Regions from separate parts of the Paenibacillus terrisolis genome, predicted to be linked through region 2. Evidence: riboswitches for the same ligand, from Rfam matches in the RefSeq annotation. Region 2 holds a riboswitch; each other region holds the start of a gene.
The links. A riboswitch is a leader RNA that binds a small molecule or an ion and turns the genes downstream of it on or off. The one in region 2 is predicted to bind glycine.

Region 1 (6,327 bases), on a different contig from region 2:
AGCGTCATCCCTGAGGAAAAAATGGAAATATTAACGGCTGTATCCGGGAGTGGTCCCGCATATATTTATTATATGATGGAAGCCATGATCGCCACGGGCATCGAAGGCGGCCTGACGCCGGAGCATGCCCGGGAGTTGACTGTGCAAACGGTGCTTGGCGCGGCCTCGATGATGGCGCAAACCGGCGAAGAACCGGCCAAGCTGCGCGCCGACATCACGTCGCCGAACGGCTCGACGCAAGCTGCCATCGAAGTGCTGGACGCCGGAGGATTTTCGGATAACGTCCGCTCCGCGATGATCCGCTGCGCCGAGCGCGCCCGTGAAATGGGCGAAGCCGTGAAAGAGGTTTTGCTGTAAGCTGGCTCAAACTATCCGAAAAGGAGGACGCCCTGCGTGGAATTTGCCAAGATCCCATGGGAAGAGAAGCTCGCCGCACTTGCCGATCTCCGCAGCGTGAAGGAGCAATTTGCCGCTCGCGGCTGGTTTCCCGGCGGCAGCGGAAATTTGTCCGTTCGCGTCGGCGGTTTCAAGCCGGACGTTTTCCATTTCGCCGTTTCATCCGGCGGCAGCGTTACACACAAGCAGGGATATCCGTCCATTCCGATCGCTAACGAGGCGGATTTCCTGTTCGTTGACGCTTCGGGTGTTCCGTGCGAGAAGACCGGCCTTGGCTGCCCCGCCGAAACCCAGGTCCACGCGAAAATATACCGCATGACCGGATGCGGCGCAATTTGTCACGTACATACCGTGTTCAACAACGTGCTCAGCGAGCGCTACGGGGACCTGGGATATGTTCCCCTCCAAGGCATTGAGCAAATCAAAGAACTGGGAATATGGGAAAAAGATGCGGCGCACCGCATCCCGATTTTACCCAATCATGACGATATTTCCTATACTGCGAAGCAGATTCCCGCCGCCCTCAATCCGGACGTGCCCGGCCTGCTTTTGCAGGGACACGGCATCTTCGTCTGGGGAGGGAACGCCTCGGAAGCGGCACGCCGCCTGGAGTCTTTTGAATTCATTTTTGAGGTGATGTATCGGTCCCTGCTGCTCCCGGGGAGAAACTGAACCGTATCGGTTATTACATCATTTTTGGAGCGCGTTGAACTTGGATGAAATCCATCCTTATTTTTCCAGAAACTCCTCGTACCCTTTGGCATCCAGCAATTTGGAGAAAGCCGCTTCCGGCGGTTCGGCGAGGCGAATGCGCACCATCCAGCCGCCCTCGTACGGTTCGTCGTTCACGAGCTCCGGAGCGGATTCCAGCTCTCCATTCACTTCCAGCACGGTTCCGCTAACAGGCGTAAACAAATCGGCCACCGTTTTAACGGATTCGATGGTTCCGATCCCGTCCTGGGCTTCCACTTCCTGCCCTGCGTCCGGAAGCTCCACAAACACGATGTCTCCGAGACGATGCTGGGCAAAATCCGTGATGCCGATTTTTACCGTTCCGTCCCCTAGATCATGCACCCATTCATGCTCATCGCTGTACCAAAATTGATCCTTGATCTCATTTGCCACCGTACTTCCTCCTCATTTCCAAATCTTCACGTTCAGATTATTCCAAATCTATCATGCATGTCAATATAATTAACATAATTAATATGAACGGCCCAATGTAAACGCTATCCTTATGCTTATTCCGAAATAATAAAAATTTTTATGATAACTTTATTGACACAAGGCCTGGTTTTAGGTATTAATGGATGTGTAATCAGCGGTTGAGGGCAGAAGGAGAGATTACGGTATCGGCCGCAGCCGATACGCAAGTAACGCCGAAGGAGCAAGCCGTCTTATTGGCGGTGAATCTCTCAGGCAAAAGGACTTCTGCCGGACGCATCTCTGGAGAGAATCCGTGTGAATAACCGGCGGATCACCCAAGGGGATACCTGCAATTGCGGATTCGGTTGCCATACTGGCGGCCATGCCAAGACGCGTGCAGGGTAACTCTCAGGTACAAAGGACAGAGCCGAAGCAAATCCGCATGCCTTCTTTTTGGCTTATGGGGCATGAGATTTCTTTGGCCTGTTTTTTTATGCTCAAAAATCGAAAATACGGCCGATTCAAGGCTCATTTGAGGTGATGATGATGACCGATCTGCTCAGAACGCCGCTTTATGAAACGTACGCTAAATACCCGGATGCAAGATGCATTGATTTTGGCGGTTGGGAGCTGCCGGTGCAGTTCAGCGGGATTCAAAAAGAACACGAAGCGGTCCGAGAGCGCGCGGGATTGTTCGACGTTTCGCATATGGGGGAATTTTGGGCCGAAGGCCCGGAAGCCGAAAGCTTTCTGCAAAAAATGACGACCAACGACGTAACGGCGTTGGAACCCGGCAAAGCCCAGTATACGCTGATGTGCTATCCTGACGGCGGCGTTGTGGACGATTTGCTTGTTTACAAACTGGCCGAAAACAAGTTCATGCTGGTCGTGAATGCCTCGAATATCGGCAAAGACTGGGATTGGCTGCAGCGGCACCTCCCCTCTTCCGGCGTGACCTTGCGCAATGCATCCGATGCCACGGCACTGCTCGCGCTGCAGGGCCCCCTGGCTCTGCAAATCCTGTCCTCGGTTTATGAAGGAGCGGCAGAACTTGCGAGCATTGGCCCCTTCCGTTTTCTGCCCGAGGCGAATGTAGGCGGCATCAAGGTGCTGCTGTCACGCACCGGCTATACCGGCGAAGATGGTTTTGAACTGTACGCGGCTGCAACCGATGCCCCTGCGTTATGGGATATCGTGATGCGGGCCGGGGAGCCCATGGGTTTGATTCCGGTGGGGCTCGGCGCGAGAGACACATTGCGTTTCGAAGCCTGCCTTCCGCTGTACGGACAGGAGCTGTCGAAGTCGATTTCCCCGCTGGAAGCCGGCGTAACCCGGTTCGTGAAGCTGAACAAAGGATATTTTCTAGGGCGCGAGGCGCTTGAAGCGCAGCGGCAAAACGGTATTCCCCGCCGTCTGGTCGGACTTGAGCTGATCGATCGCGGCATTCCCCGCACCCATTATCCGGTGTTTGCGCCCCATGGGGAGTCCCCGATTGGAGAAGTGACAACCGGAACCCAATCGCCGACGCAAAAACGAAATCTGGGGCTTGCGCTCGTAGACAGCGCGTATGCCGCAATCGATACGCCGCTGGAAGTGGAAATCCGCGGCAAGCGCCTGCAGGCCAAGGTCGTGCCGATTCCTTTTTACCGCCGTCCTTCGGCTTCGCATTCCCCGTCCTCGAAAGGAGAGAACTAATCGATGAGCCATCGTTATTTGCCATTAACCGAACAAGACCGCCGCGAAATGCTGGACGTGATCGGCGTGGAATCCGTGGAGGAGCTGTTTAGGGATATTCCCGAAAGGGTTCGCTTTCAGGGTGAGTTGCCGCTTTCCTCGCAGTTGGACGAATATGCGCTGACCCGGCATATGAGCGCCCTGTCGGATAAAAACGCGGATACCGACCGCTATGTCAGCTTTCTTGGAGCCGGTATCTATGACCATCATATTCCTTCCGTCATTCAGCATGTCGTTTCCCGATCGGAATTTTATACGGCCTACACGCCCTATCAGCCAGAAATCAGCCAAGGCGAGCTGCAGGCCATTTTCGAATTCCAATCCTACATCTGCGAACTGACCGGCCTGAAGGTCGCCAACGCGAGCATGTACGACGGGGCAACCGCTCTGGCGGAAGCCGGCTCGCTGGCGGCCTCGGCAACACGCCGGAAACGGCTTGTCGTTTCGCGGACGGTGCATCCCGAGGCTCGGGAAGTACTGGCCACCTACGCTCACGGCCTTAACCTCGACATCGTCGAAGTGGGCTGGAAGAACGGCGTGACCGACCTCGAAGCGCTGGCAGTTGCCGTCACGGACGATACCGCGGCCGTTCTGGTGCAAAACCCCAATTTCTTCGGCTCGGTCGAAGACCTGCGCGAAGTCGCCGAGATCATCCACGCCCGCAAGGGGCTGCTGATCGTCAGCTCCAATCCGCTGTCGCTTGGCCTGTTGGAAGCGCCCGGCAAGCTTGGCGCAGACATCGTCGTCGGAGACGCCCAGCCGCTTGGCATCGCGCCTTCGTTCGGCGGACCGACCTGCGGATTTTTCGCCGTTTCCGAAGCCCATATGCGCCGGATTCCCGGACGGATCGTCGGACAAACGACCGACCGGAACGGCAAACGCGGCTTCGTGCTGACGCTGCAGGCGCGCGAGCAGCATATCCGCCGGGAAAAAGCGACCTCCAACATCTGCTCCAATCAGGCTTTGCTCGCTCTGGCCGCCTCCGTCTACATGTCGGTGATGGGCAAGCAAGGCATGGCCGAGGTAGCGGAGCTCAACCTGCAAAAAAGCCGCTACGCCAAGGAACGCTTAAGCTCGATTCCCGGAGTCGGCGCGGCTTTCACCGCGCCAACCTTTAACGAATTTGCCATCAAGCTCCCGGACGGAGCCGATCCGGAACGGCTGCAGCAACAGCTGCTGGATGCCGGATTCATCGGAGGCTATGATCTCGGCCGCAGCTATCCCGAGCTGGCCGGGCACATGCTGATCGCCGTCACGGAGAAGCGCAGCAAAGCGGAAATCGACCAATTTGCCAGTGTATTGGAGGAGTTGCTATGACTGAAATCAAGGGAAAAGAACAGGATAAAGCGCTCATTTTCGAACTCAGCCGCCCCGGACGGATCGCCTATTCCCTGCCGGAATGCGATGTGCCGGCAGTAGCGAAGGAGGAGCTGATTCCCGCCGGAATGCTCCGCAGCGAAGCGCCCGCCTTTCCGGAAGTGTACGAAGTCGACGTGATCCGGCATTACACGGAATTGTCCCGCCGCAACTTCGGTGTGGACAACGGATTTTATCCGCTCGGCTCCTGCACGATGAAATATAATCCGAAAATCAACGAGGATGTGGCCCGTTACCCCGGATTCGCCAAAATCCATCCGTATCAGCCCGAGGCAAGCATCCAGGGCGCTTTGGAGCTGATGCACCGGCTGCAGCGCGACCTCGCGGGAATTACCGGCATGGATAAAGTCACCTTGCAGCCGGCGGCCGGAGCCCATGGTGAATGGACCGGACTCATGATGATCCGCGCTTATCATGAAAGCCGCGGCGAGCACCGGACCAAGGTCATCGTGCCGGATTCCTCGCACGGCACGAATCCGGCAAGTTCAGCCGTAGCCGGATTCGAGACGGTCACGATCCCCTCGACGGACCGCGGCCTGGTCGACCTCGCCGCACTGCGGGCCGCGGTCGGCGGCGATACGGCCGCGCTGATGCTCACCAATCCGAATACGCTCGGATTGTTTGAAGAACAGATCGCGGAAATCGCCGCGATCGTACATGAAGCCGGCGGCCTGCTGTACTACGATGGCGCCAATTCCAACGCCATCATGGGAATTACGCGTCCCGGCGATATGGGGTTTGACGTCGTGCATCTTAATCTGCACAAAACGATGAGTACCCCGCACGGAGGCGGCGGACCCGGCGCCGGACCGGTTGGGGTCAAGAAGCTGCTCACCCCCTTCCTGCCCGAACCGATTGTAGTGAAGGATGAGGACACCGGCCGCTATTCGTTTGGCTCCGGCAGCGGCACCGGGCATTCGGAAAGCTCGATTGGCCGGGTCAAAGCGTTTTACGGCAATTTTGGCATCCTTGTGCGCGCCTACGCCTACATCCGCAGTTACGGTCCCGAAGGACTGCGCGAAGTATCGGAGAACGCGGTGCTGAACGCGAATTATATGATGCACCGCCTCGCCCCTTATTACCGTATCCCTTATCCCGGCGTATGCAAGCACGAATTCGTGATGTCCGGTACCGGCCTTGCGGAATACGGCATTCGTACGCTGGACGTCGCCAAAAGGCTGCTGGATTTCGGGTACCATCCGCCGACCATCTACTTCCCGCTGAATGTGGAGGAAGCGATTATGATCGAGCCGACGGAAACGGAAAGCAAAGAAACGCTTGACGGCTTCATCGACGTCATGATCGCCATCGCCAAGGAAGCCGAAGTAAGTCCGGATCTCCTGCATAATGCACCGTACGGCACGGCGGTGACGCGCCTCGACGAAACCGGAGCCGCCCGGAAACCGGTGCTCAATTGCACCTGCTGAGCATTAACCGCAAGAGTCGATATTCTTGAAATGAATGAAAATAAAAACGCGGCCGGCCCTCGTCAATGGATCGTTTCCATTCTGAACGAAAGTCCGGCCGCGTTCTTGTTCTCAAAACTCAAAATTATCCTTGGTTCATCAAAGTTTGCAAATAACGATAGCTGATATCCAGACTATCAAAGGGATTTCTCCGGCATTCGTCCTGTTCGACAACATACCATTCTACGTGCGTATCGCGGCAAGCTTG
Region 2 (6,327 bases):
AGGTTCCCGGTGGGCTCATCCGCCAGCACGATCGAAGGCTTGGTGGCCAGGGCTCTGGCAATCGCCACCCGCTGCTGCTGTCCGCCGGATAAATTCGCCGGCAGATTGTTCACCTTATCGCTAAGTCCCAGCGCCGCGATGACCTGATCCACGTAAGCTTTGTCTACGCTGGCACCGTCCAGTTCGATGGGCAGTACGATATTTTCGTAAACGTTCAGAATCGGAATCAGATTATAGCTTTGAAAGACGAACCCGACCGACCTGCGTCGGAAAATGGTCAATTTCTCGTCATCCATGCCGAAAATATCGTTGCCGTCCACATACACCTTGCCCTCCGTGGCCCGGTCGAGTCCGCCAAGCATATGCAGCAGCGTGCTTTTTCCGCTTCCGCTCGTGCCAACGATGGCAACGAACTCGCCTTTTTCCACGCTCAGCGATATGCCGTCCAGCGCCTTGACGACGGTGTCGCCATGGCCGTAATATTTCCTCAAATGTTCGATTTGCAAAATTGACATACCCCTAAAAGCCTCCCAAATGAAAAAGTCTGTACCTCTTTCATTGTACAGACCTTAGTGTAGCAGCCCAATCTGACATCCCCGTGTCCGAAAAATAACGGTATTGACACATTTCCTCACATGACCGGCAAAAATACGGAAAACACCGAACCTTCACCGATTTTAGAGTTCACCTTGATGTACCCGCCCTGGGCGGCAACAATCTCCCGGGCCAAAAACAAGCCAATGCCGACCCCTTCGTATTTCGCCGCGCGTTGACTCCGATAAAACCGTTTGAAGATGTAATTCCACTCCGCTTCCCCGATCCCGATGCCCGCATCGGTCACATCAACGCGAACGAACATCTCTCCCGCCTGAGCCGAAACGCGGACGCTACCGCCGGGATCGCTATACTTCACCGCGTTTTCCAACAGGTTAAAAAATACCTCGGCCGTCCACTTCGGGTCATGTTTCGCGGAGATGCCCGAGTCGCAAGAAATCTCGATACCGATGCCCTTCCGGTCGGCTTCCGCGAAAACCTGCGAGACCGCTTGCGTAACCGTCCCGATCACTGGAGAAGGCAAAGGCTCCAGCGAGATGATCCCCGTTTCCAGCCGCGACATTTTGACCAAAGAGCCGATCAGCCAGTCCAGCTTCGCTGAATGGGACTTAATATGGGCCGCGTAGTCTCGGGCTGTCTCGTCCAAATCCGGAATTTCCTCCAGCAGTTCGCTGTACAACGAAATGCCGGAAAGCGGCGTTTTCGTCTGATGAGATATGTCCGAGATCAGCGACTTGATTTTACCGCGGTCCATCTCCATTTGCCGCTCGCGCGTTTGGGCCAGATCGACATAGCGAAATACCTTGTTCTCCAGCGCGGAAAGATTCGTCTCCGCATAGCCGGTCATGCGCTGCCGTCCCGCCATTGCCGCATCAACGATATCGTCCACGGCGCGGATGACACTGGATACCTTCGCTTTCAGCGTCCAGATAAAAGCTCCGCCCAGTATAAGCAGCGAGGCGCCCAAGGCAAAAGCAAGCATGACCAACATAGAGCCGTTCGCTTCGGACAAAAACCAGGCTGCTGCTGCGAATCCGCCAATCAGCAGGCACAAGAGCGCGCCGTAAACGGCATAAATTCGATTCAATCTGAATTCGTCGTTTTTCATCGCTTTGCTCCGTCTTCCTCCCAAACGTAACCCAAGCCATAGACGGTTTTGATGAATCCTGGCTTGGAGGGGTCATCCTCAATTTTGGCGCGCAGTCTCTTAATGGTCACGGTCAGGGCGTTCTCGTCGACAAACTCGGCATCCTGCAGCCATACGGCCTGCAGCAATTGATCCCGCGACAAAATTTGCCCCCGGTTCGTCACCAGCGTTTTGAGCAATTTTTGCTCGGTTCGGCTCAGCGTAATGTTCCGGCCCTGCTTGCGAAATTCCATTTTGCCGAAATCAAACGCCAGCGGGCCGATAATCCGCTTGTCCTCCAGATGAGACTCGCTGCGGCGCAGCACGGCCATCACCCGGGAACGCAGCACCATCAAGCTGAACGGCTTGGTGATGTAATCATCTCCTCCCAGCTCGAAGCCCGTGACAATATCCGACTCCATGTCATTGGCCGTCAGAAAAATGACCGGCACCCGGGAGACACGCCTGATTTTCTCGCAAAAGTCGAGACCGCTCCCGTCCGGAAGGTTTACGTCAAGCACGATCAAATCGACATCCCCCGCGGCAAACCGCTCCTCCGCGGCGGCCATATCATAAGCCTGCTCCATTTTGATCCCGTCCTGGGCCAGCGTAAGAGCAATGCCTTTATTGAGGCTTATATCATCTTCAACAATAAGAATGGTAGTCATGATGGCGCAGCCAACCTTCTTTCCGACCTGTAATCGGGATAATTATACACAATTGGGAAGGAAATAGAGTAGGAAATAAGTTGGACTTAAATAAGTTTGAACTTTATGATCGCCTGTGCAGGCAGCCGTGTGAAATGCTCTTCCGATCGCTGTTGTTCCCTGATTTCTTTGATTAAGTAAATTCAAATAGGGTAGAAATCCGGTCACAAAGGCGAGCGCTTCGCTTCTGCCAGAGCATTTCACACTCTTGCCGAGTGGGCTTTCTTTAGTCCAACTTATTTAGAAGAGTGATCCGGGAATTTCGGCGAACGCTTCGCCTTGGACGAAACATCTCGCACACTTTCCTAGCAGGCTTCACATTTGTTCCACTTATTTTTTGAAAGCGCGCAAAAAAAGCCGCCGAAGCTTTCTCGGCAGCTCGAATTTAATTTGTTCAATAATTAGGCTCAGCCTAGAAATCAGACTCGACGACTGATCAATGAAGAAGCGTCGTCCTGTTTCGTCTAACGAACTGTAGCGCACTTATTTGCCTCCAAAGGCAGAAATTTAAGTTCTAACGGACCCAGGAAGCCTTATTTGTCCCAAAACAGCCCCAAATGCGCGTTTTGAGGTCAAATAAGGACTGTGCGGTCCGTTACATTCCTAAAGTACACGATTTCACCGAAATAACGGCATTTCGATTCGTTAGAAGGTTGACGTTCGCTGCATCTTCCAGTTAAGCACCACTTTCGGATTGGGCCATTATTCACGAATCCTATTTCTTGCGGTCCCGCAGCTCTTTCATGATTTTGCGGCCCGTTGGCGTTTGGGCCAGGCCGCCTTGAGCGGTCTCCCGATGCTGGCTTGGCATCGCCGAGCCTACCTCGAGCATCACGTCGATCACTTCGTCGGACGGGATCGCGCTGCGCACGCCGGCGAGCGCCATATCGGACGCCGCGAGCGCGTTAACTGCACCGAAGCCGTTGCGTACGATGCACGGAATTTCAACCAAACCGCCGACCGGATCGCAGATCAAGCCCAGCGTGTTCTTGAGGGCCAGCCCGACCGCATGCACGGCCTGCTCCGGCGTTCCTCCGCGCAGCTCGACCATCGCTCCGGCGGCCATGCCGATCGCAGAACCGATTTCCGCCTGGCAGCCCCCTTCCGCTCCGGAGATAAACGAATTGTTGGCGATGACGTACCCGATCGCTCCCGCGCAAAACAGCCCGCGCACCAGATATTCGTCGTCCCAGCCAAACCGTTCCTGCGCGCTGACGAACACCCCCGGAATGATGCCGCAAGAGCCGGCCGTTGGCGTAGCTACGATACGGCCCATCGAAGCGTTGACCTCTGAGACGGCCAGCGCGTAAGCCATGGCCTGACAAGCGATATCGCCCGCCGATGGCTCGCTGCTATGGCGATATTCCTCCACTTTTTTCGCATCGCCGCCCGTCAGTCCGCTCGTCGAGGTGATATTTTCGGTGAGCCCTTTATGCACGGCCGATTTCATGATTTGGTAATATTCCGTCATCGCGGCCATGATTTCCGCTTCCGATTGTCCGCTCTCCTCGGCTTGATCCTGCAGCATGATCCGCGAAATGGTTTTGTTCTCCTTGGCGCACAATTCAATGAGCTCCTGCAAATTGCGAAAACGCATGATGAACCGCTCCTTATGTCATTTTTATGGAAGTTCTTTGTCCGGTAATCCTTCGGAATTACGTCAGATTGATGGGAGAAACCCGGCTCACATGGGGCAGTGCCTCGATAGCTTCGATTAAATCCGCGGGGATGGCATTGTCCGCCTCGACCACCGTCAGCGCCTCGGCCGTTCTTCCTTTCCGGTCGGTAATAATATAGCCGATGTTCGCATTCCCTTTGCTGAACAAGGCCGTGATACCGGCCAGAACGCCCTGGCGGTCGGCATGGGCGATGACCAGCGTCGGCAATTCTCCCGAGCATTTGACTTCGAATCCGTTGATATTCCGGATGACAATGGTACCACCGCCTATGGAGGCTCCCGTCACTTCGATTTTCCGGCCGCCGGCCGACAGCGTAATTTTCACGGTATTCGGATGCACTCCCGGCGCCACTCCGGTTGAGAAGCGAATTTGCAAGCCCTCGGCCTCCGCCATGTCGATCGAAACGCGAATGCGCTCGTCATCCGTTTTGTAGTCCATGATGCCGCCAACGATGGCCAAATCCGTACCATGCCCTTTATAAGTTTCGGCAAAAGAACCATAAAAGCAAATATCCGCTTCTTGAGGCATCTCCCCCAGCAATTGCCGCGCAAAGCGTCCGATTCTGGCCGCCCCCGCCGTATGGGAGCTGGAAGGACCAATCATGGCCGGCCCGATAATGGAAAACACATTTTTAAATCTCATCTTTGATCTCTCCCGCTTGCTATTATTCCACAAATCGCTTTATTTCTTAAGTATTGCCACAACTCGCAGCCAAAGCGCCCTTTCGTAAGCAAAGAAAAGGACAGGAAAAGGCTCGCTGCCCTTTCTCTGTCCCCGTTACCTGAAAGTTTAATGCCCCGCCTATCCGGACATGTACCCCTTTGGTGGCTGAAACGCTCTCTCCAGAGTGGCGTCGGATCATGGTCCTTGTACCTGAGAGATTCATTGCCGATTTGCAGCATCGGCGGGTTTGCTCCTTCGGTGCCGCCCCGGGAAGGGACGGGCTCTCCCATGATCGTCATTCGCAAATGTAAGTTTGTCATAAATGTAAAATGAAAAAATGTTTATGTCAATATATCTGACACAGGTTTTTGTTCATTTCAACCCCGAAATTAGTATTTTCTTCCCATTTTCTTATGAAAATATGCGTATTTTTTATAAATTGCTACTTGTGCATATTTTTTTGCGATATTATACTGTCCATAACAAACCATTATTTACCTAAAATTAGGGATGCTGGAATTTACTTCTTGCATCATGTCAGCTTTCCTGAACATCATCGGAGATTTCCAACATGAACCATCGACCTTCCACTACATCTCGTTCTGACGAGCCACCTTTCATACCAACGATCTTCATCACTTCGAACCTCCGCCGGCCTTATCGGCATGACCGTCATCCGTTACTCAACATTCACTTATAAGATGTCAGAAACCTTCCCCCTGAAAGGAGGTGATTCGCGAACAAGCACAGCGATTCGAAATCTTCCCGTCGATTCGCCAAAACGTCCCCGGACTTACGAAAAGGTTTCCGGGTAACACCACAAGAGGATACGACAATAACCACAAAACCAAGTAAAGGGAGTGGAAAAGTTGATTAACCTCAAGGGATTCCGCAAACAATTTTCGCTAAGTATGGCCATCCTTCTGATGCTTACTACCGTGCCCACAGCCTTCGCCGCCGACAGCGCTGGCGCCTCAGGCAAAATCAACCTGAAAACCAGCTCCCCTCAATTGGCCGAGGCGAAAATCGACGCCAAACTGAACGCGCAGTTCAAACAGGATGATTACGTTACTTATCTCGTCAAGTTAAAAGAGCAAACCGACACCGAAGCGGTGTCCAAACTGGCTCTGCAAAAAGCCGCTCTGCAAAAAGCCACTCCTTCGGCCGCCAAACTTTCGGCGCGGACTTCGGTAGTCAGCGCGCTGCGCGAGACAGCGTCACGCACACAATTCTCTCTGGACAGCTTCCTGCAAAAAGCGCAAAAAGCCGGCGAGGTAAAAGACTACAAAAGCTACTTTATCGTAAATGCCATGGCGGTGACAAGTACAAAAGATGTGCTGGAGCAAATCGCTTTACTGCCTGAGGTAGAAAAAATTCTGCCGAACGAAGAGCGGTTCCTGCAAAAAGTAGAGGTAGACAAATCCGCGGCTTCACCTTCGACAGCAGCACCGGCTGTGGATACGCAGGCCAAAACGCCTGCCGCTCCGGCGGTAGAACCGGCAACCGGACCAGCCGTAGACAAGCCGGATGCAAAAGATTCGGCTGCAACAGCTCCCGGCGCAGTGAAACCAAGCAGCGTCGAGTGGAACATCGCTCA
Region 3 (6,327 bases), on a different contig from region 2:
CGAGCAATATCTTCTTCAATTCCCAGCAAGGAAAAAACCGTAACAAAATATCCTGACGGCCCCCGGTAGTCATTAGAAAGAAAGTTGACTAAATGTTGGATAGCATATAACACAACCGGCAAAATAATGACCCACGCAATTCTATGAATAATCCTTTTAACCTTGATTAAAATCATAACGAATCGTGCGATGAACGCTCATCATATTTATGAAATTTATAAGGGGAAATTGATTGATAATACTCTAAATCAAATATCAGTTCATCTCTATTCATTTCTCCTAACGATGGATTATAGTTCCAAACTACCAGAGGACTTATTTCATATAATTCGTTGTTCGTCTTTTCAAATACTGAAGCATATTGGGGAAAACGTTTATCATAAATTCCTCTCTTATTTCCATACTCCATACTGCCATATGGAACCATCTTGGCAATCCCATGAATTTGCAATGTTCCAACAGATATTGCCACATACGGATTTACTGCAATATTTCTGCATTTTGAAGTATCGGAATAACTTCCAAAATAAAAATGCAAGCTTTCATCATATGCAAAGCAAACCACTGAATTATCCGGATATTTATTGTTCGATGTTGCTAGATAAAGGAGTTTTTCTCTTTCCAATATGCGAAAAGCAGTATTAAGATCGAGTTCCATGCTTTAACCTCCATATCGTCGCACAAGAATTTTGTAAATTTCCAGAAACATACATATTTTACCAAACATATGTTCCGATATCAAGATGCATTCGCGGCAGACTTATCGTATCATTTATAAAATTATAATCGAAAGACACCTGGGTGGGTGCCTTTCCAATTTAGATCACAGCTGATTCTGTACCGGTACTTTGTCGCTCTTTTCCTTCCCTTTTCTGCCTGCATGCAGCGCAAACAGCAGAATAAACCACAGAGGCGTCAACAATAACGCCGGACGTGTTTCCTCAGCGAACAGCATAATTACGAGAATGACGGCAAACAACGCGAGGACCACATAATTGATAAACGGCGTAAACGGCGCTTTAAACTTTGATTTTGCCTGTAATTCCGGCTTGGTTTTCTTATACCGCAAATGGCAGACGAGCACGACGCCCCAGACCCAAATGAAGCAAATGGCGCTGATGGTGGTCACGATGCCGAAAGCTTGCTCCGGAATCAGCTTGCTCAGCAGAGCTCCCACAGACAGCACAATCGTGGATATCAACAACGCGCTGCTCGGTACATGATTTTTATTCAGTTTCGCGAAACGGGACGGCGCCTGGTTGTTTTTGCCCAGATTATAAAGAATCCGGCTGGTCGAAAACATCCCGCTGTTGCATGCGGAAGCGGCTGAAGTCAAGACGACAAAGTTGATAATACCTGCGGCAATCGGAATTCCCACCAAGCTGAACGTTTTAACGAAAGGACTTTCCGATGCGTTAAGCTGGGTCCAAGGGTTGATGCACAGCAACGCGATCAACGCGCCTACGTAGAAAAATAAAATTCTTAACGGAATTTTGTTGATCGCCGATGGGATGTTTTTCTTCGGATTCGAGGTTTCCGCCGCCGATACGCCTACCAATTCCACACCGACATAAGCGAATACGACCATTTGGAAAGAAAGCAGGAAACCCGAGATCCCGTTTGGAAACAATCCCCCGTGGCCCCAAATATTCTTGACGGAAACCGCGCCCGCATCCGTTTTGAATCCGATCACCAGCAAGATGACCCCAATGGCAATGAGCGCGAGAATCGTCACAACCTTGATCAAGGCAAACCAAAACTCCAATTCTCCGAAGTTCTTGACGGTGAGCAGATTGAGAGCCAATAAGATGACCAAGCAGACGATTGCAGGGATCCATTGCGGGATGTCAAACCAATATTTGACGTATACCCCAACGGCAATCACATCGGCCATCGCCGTCATAATCCAGCAAAACCAATAGGTCCATCCGGTGACAAACGCGGCCCGCGGACCAAGATAGTCTTCGGCAATGTCCGTAAAAGATTGATATCCCGCTTTGGATAGCAAAAGTTCTCCCAGTGCCCGCATCACAAAAAAGACGGCGATCCCCACGATGAGATAAGCGAAAATAATAGACGGCCCCGCCAGCGATATCGCTTTGCCCGATCCCAAAAACAACCCGGTCCCGATAGTACCGCCAATAGCAATGAGCTGAACATGCCGGTTTGCCAAATCTCTCTTTAATTCTTGCTGCGCCAAACCCAACTCCCCCTTAATCGAAATTTATGATTTTATGTGAAAAAATGAACAAGGAAAAACGACAATAAAAAAGAGATTGGATGCGCTCCAATCTCTTCGGTCATCAGAATAATAAATAAGTTTTGTTACGTATAACAAATAGATATTTAATACTCTTCTGTCCTTTTGCCTGAGATTGTGAACCCTTCGGCGCCGCGGAACTCCGCGGTCTCTCCAGAAGCTGCTCCTGCTACAGTACGACCCATAGCAATCATAGCTTGCTTATTATTTAATTTTTAACGTTGACGGTCACTTTAATTTTTTTCAATACTACTCGTTGTCACATGCTTTGTCAACAATAATTCATGGAACGCGGCCCTTCAGAGGTGATTGCAGGCAAGTCCGCATGAGCACCGGTGCCGTCCGAACATAAGAGGATAGCTGGACGAAAATTCGCGGTTGACTTGCTGAACTTCTTTCGCGAAAGCTTTATCATCCGGCGGAACGGGGGATAATTCATCGGCCTTCTGCTGCGTGTCGATAATCGCGCCCGGCGGAACAAACCGGTTATCGCCGATGACGATCTTTCCTGTGACCATGGCGTCGTTCGAAATATAAGTCCCTTCTCCGACGATGGCCTGGAAAACGAGAGAGTGAAATCCAACGAACACCCCTTCCCCGAGAAAGACGGGACCATGAATAATCGCTCCATGCGCCGCAGTGACGGAACGATCCATGTAAATCGAATACGGCCTCCCGTTAACCTGAACTTTGCCGTCTTTTAGGCCGTGAAGAATGACTCCGTCCTGCAAGTTGCTTCCTTCCCCGATATAAAAAGGCGTGCCTTCGTCGGCGCGGATGCTGACATTCGGCGCGATAAAAGTATTAGCTTTGACGGTAACATCTCCGATTACGCTTGAGAACGGACCGACAAACGTCCCTTCTTCAATATGCGGCTCCGTCGTCTGCGGGTTAAAGCTTGTAACTGGATTTGGACTGATAAACATGACCCAGTGGTTATAGGGTCCTTCCGGATAGGCGTGCAAATGACTCGGTCCTCCTTTTGCAACCATACATTTAATTCAATGTATGTGGTTGGCTAAAGAAAGGCGACAGCCTAAAATCGGCAAGCTCGATCCGGTTGCGTCCGTTGGTCTTGGCTTGATAAAGCGCCCTGTCCACTTCCGCTAGGAGCCTGATTAAATACCCGTCCAGGTTGTCGGGCACTGGCTGGTCATCGAAATCCTCGATAGTCAGAACCCCCATGCTGACTGTAATCGCAATAGGCTCGTCCTCACGTTCCACTACAATTAGATTCGATTCCACCAACCGTCTTACTTGTTCCGCCAATTGTTCCGCGGTTTGGCGGTCCGTATCCGGAAGATAAATCATGAACTCCTCCCCGCCGTATCTGGCCAAAATATCAGAACTGCGGATGGATTGCTTAACGATTTGAGCGGTGCTGTAAAGGACCTCATCTCCGATCACATGTCCATATCGGTCATTGATCGTTTTAAAGAAATCAATATCGAAGAGAATCAACGAAAACGGCGTCCGATATCGAATATTTGCCTCAACCTCAAGCGTCAGATGCTGGGTTAAATAATGACGGTTGTAGCAGTTCGTCAAACCATCCGTAAGCGCCATTTCCTTCAGTTTTTGATTGGCCTCGAACAATTCGTGGCGAATGCTGTCCAGTGAACGGTTTCGCTCCTGAAGAAGCTCATTCTGCCGATTCATTTCTTGAACAAGATACCGCTCCTGGGAAACATCCTGAAACGTAATGATGCGGCCGATATGCACCCGGTTCGCATCAACAATTGGCGAAGCTTGCAGGATAAAATGCCGCACGGTTTCTTGCTTGACGATAATTTCGATTTGAGCAAATGTATCCTCTTTATGCTTATACTGGTCCAGAAACTTCCCGCTGCTGCCGGCCGTACGAACGGACCCAAGGAATTCCTCGATATCAAAATGGTCGCCTAAATTCAGATCTTTCAAAAACCGCAAGGCTTTGTTGACTTCAACAATGGATTCATGCTCGTCCAATACAAGAATTCCATACGGAATCGTATTGATGATGTCCTCATGAGCGATGGAGACCAGATCGAACACATTGTATCTCTTAATGACATATGCGAAAAATAGAACGGAAAGAAAAATCCCCACGGAAGTCAGCCCCGGAATGATAGGCAGCCATTTCCTCAGGACAACGTTAAGAAGCAGGTCGGTGCAAGCAAATGCGGTCAGTACGAAGATTCCCCACAACGTGATCTTGACTTGATTTTTAATCGTCAATAACGTTTTGGAACAACGAAGCGCCCGAAACAGAAAATAGAGAGAAGCAAAAAAGTAGCTCAACAATATGGCGATCATGACCCAGAACCATGGACCGTATGCTCTATGTATGTAGCCGCCCTCCAGCGGACGGACAAAACTATGATGTGGGTTCATAATCACGCCGGCCGCAGCGATAACCGCGGGTACAACCATCAGAAAAAGCGTTTTGTTGCCAAACTCGTCCGAATTGCCGGTCAGAAAAATCGTAAGCAGAAGCCAGCCGCTCCCGAGCATGGAGAGGGAGACAAAAGACATGGTGACATATAGCAGCTGCAGCTGCGAGTCCTGCGTAACGTCCGTGGCAAATTGGCACAAGGGCCAAAACATCATGAAGAAATGAAACAGGAAGTAAACTTTGCGTAAGTTGGTAATCCTGACGGTAGCAAAAACATAGAAAAATAAAGCAAACAACAGGAGGAACAAAAAGAGATCATACCATACCGATAAGTTCACAAAACATCTCCTTTTTATCCGACAGCTTTATATAGTAGTTCTTATGTAGTAGTTCTTTTATATTATATTCTTCAATAGTGGATATTAAAATATTTAATTTAACTGAAGTTTATCGCGATATTAACGAAATCAGTAAGAAAAAAGCCAGTATCCTATCAGAAACGAATCTGACGATGCTGGCCAAACGTATACGAATTATTTGTAAACTATTTTCCTGATCGTCTCTGCTGAAAGGCTGTATTCCTCAGCAAGTTCATCGATAGTTGTTTTATGGAAATATTTGAGCTTTATTTCTTCATTGCGCTGTTTGTAAAACATTCTTGCCCCTGAACCATTCCCCCACTTTTTACGCTCCAGGCTGCTTGGAATATATAGGGTTTCACCGGAAGCGTATTTCTGAACCTCTTTTAAAAGTTCGTCCGGAAGGATCTCTGATGCATTTCTGTATTTCATCAAATGCACCCCGCTAACTATTCTTTGCCAAAAATTGCTCCAGCGTTTCATACTTATTCAGAACAACGCCATGATTTTCAATTTCGGAAATGATATACTGCTCCACATCCTGTGCCCTTTGTTTAAAAACACTGAGATTTTCGGCATCAAAACTCCCGAGCAAATCCATTTCATGCAATCCAAATTCCTCTTTGATTATGTTGAGTTCGTGCTGCAAGTTAATAGCGTCCGGGAAAACTCTCTTGTAATTTTGAGCCTCGCAGTGATAATAGATTCTTCGCCACATTAAAGAACCTTCCTCATACCAGCCTGCTAAGTTCTCAAAGTTGGTTGATTGTGTTTCCCCAATCTTTGACTGTTTGTGAGCCGCGATAAATTTTCGAGCTGTGCTGATGATTTCATGGCTGAGACTTTTCAATTCTGGGGCCGTCTTTGCTTTGACTATTGCATCGAAATAGGTGATGAAATCTTCAGGTATTTCTTTCATCTGTGCCAGCTCCAAGGTCTCCAAATCAAGTCTCTGTCTAAAGTAGGTTCCATTGATGCAAGCGACGGCAATTGAAAGATAACGGGCAATAAATCCCGCTGCCATCCTCACCTTGTAAAGCGAATCTTCAAACATCAGAGTACGGTAAATCTCCATAGCGGCATCCAGCTTCTCAAGAGCCTTTTTCAACATGAAATCTTTATCTTGCAAGTTGGCCTTCAGCTTTTCTTGCATGGCTATAAAATGATTCTTGTCTTCTTCACTCCGGGAATACAAAATTTGGGCGTCGCCTAAGCCGAATGTGAAATCGTCATTAAAATCCGCCATATTCTCGATGCGTTGCCATGAACGAGGATACAGATCATGTCCTACACCGTCGATGATGAAGGTCTGCGCCAGCTTATTTCCATTTTCA

Region 1: another riboswitch for glycine. It lies ahead of gcvT (glycine cleavage system aminomethyltransferase GcvT); the one in region 2 lies ahead of sdaAB (L-serine ammonia-lyase, iron-sulfur-dependent subunit beta).
Region 3: another riboswitch for glycine. It lies ahead of ACI48K_RS17640 (amino acid permease); the one in region 2 lies ahead of sdaAB (L-serine ammonia-lyase, iron-sulfur-dependent subunit beta).

What each region holds. Positions count from the first base shown of each region.
Region 1 is NZ_JBKFGG010000012.1:73,224-79,550, reverse strand. Features, by position in the region: gene proC (pyrroline-5-carboxylate reductase) at 1-357, shown strand, start outside; gene mtnB (methylthioribulose 1-phosphate dehydratase) at 394-1,068, shown strand; gene gcvH (glycine cleavage system protein GcvH) at 1,126-1,521, opposite strand; glycine riboswitch at 1,722-1,837, shown strand; glycine riboswitch at 1,841-1,969, shown strand; gene gcvT (glycine cleavage system aminomethyltransferase GcvT) at 2,089-3,237, shown strand; gene gcvPA (aminomethyl-transferring glycine dehydrogenase subunit GcvPA) at 3,241-4,593, shown strand; gene gcvPB (aminomethyl-transferring glycine dehydrogenase subunit GcvPB) at 4,590-6,080, shown strand; gene ACI48K_RS12540 (sugar phosphate isomerase/epimerase family protein) at 6,205-6,327, opposite strand, start outside.
Region 2 is NZ_JBKFGG010000001.1:297,723-304,049, forward strand. Features, by position in the region: gene ACI48K_RS01385 (ABC transporter ATP-binding protein) at 1-515, opposite strand, end outside; gene ACI48K_RS01390 (sensor histidine kinase) at 632-1,663, opposite strand; gene ACI48K_RS01395 (response regulator transcription factor) at 1,660-2,349, opposite strand; gene sdaAA (L-serine ammonia-lyase, iron-sulfur-dependent, subunit alpha) at 3,104-3,985, opposite strand; gene sdaAB (L-serine ammonia-lyase, iron-sulfur-dependent subunit beta) at 4,044-4,709, opposite strand; glycine riboswitch at 4,919-5,029, opposite strand; gene ACI48K_RS01410 (S8 family serine peptidase) at 5,600-6,327, shown strand, end outside.
Region 3 is NZ_JBKFGG010000022.1:58,125-64,451, reverse strand. Features, by position in the region: gene ACI48K_RS17650 (CPBP family intramembrane glutamic endopeptidase) at 1-113, opposite strand, end outside; gene ACI48K_RS17645 (pyridoxamine 5'-phosphate oxidase family protein) at 173-658, opposite strand; gene ACI48K_RS17640 (amino acid permease) at 824-2,200, opposite strand; glycine riboswitch at 2,348-2,427, opposite strand; gene ACI48K_RS17635 (LbetaH domain-containing protein) at 2,560-3,225, opposite strand; gene ACI48K_RS17630 (histidine kinase N-terminal 7TM domain-containing diguanylate cyclase) at 3,257-4,972, opposite strand; gene ACI48K_RS17625 (CD3324 family protein) at 5,168-5,425, opposite strand; gene ACI48K_RS17620 (hypothetical protein) at 5,439-6,327, opposite strand, start outside.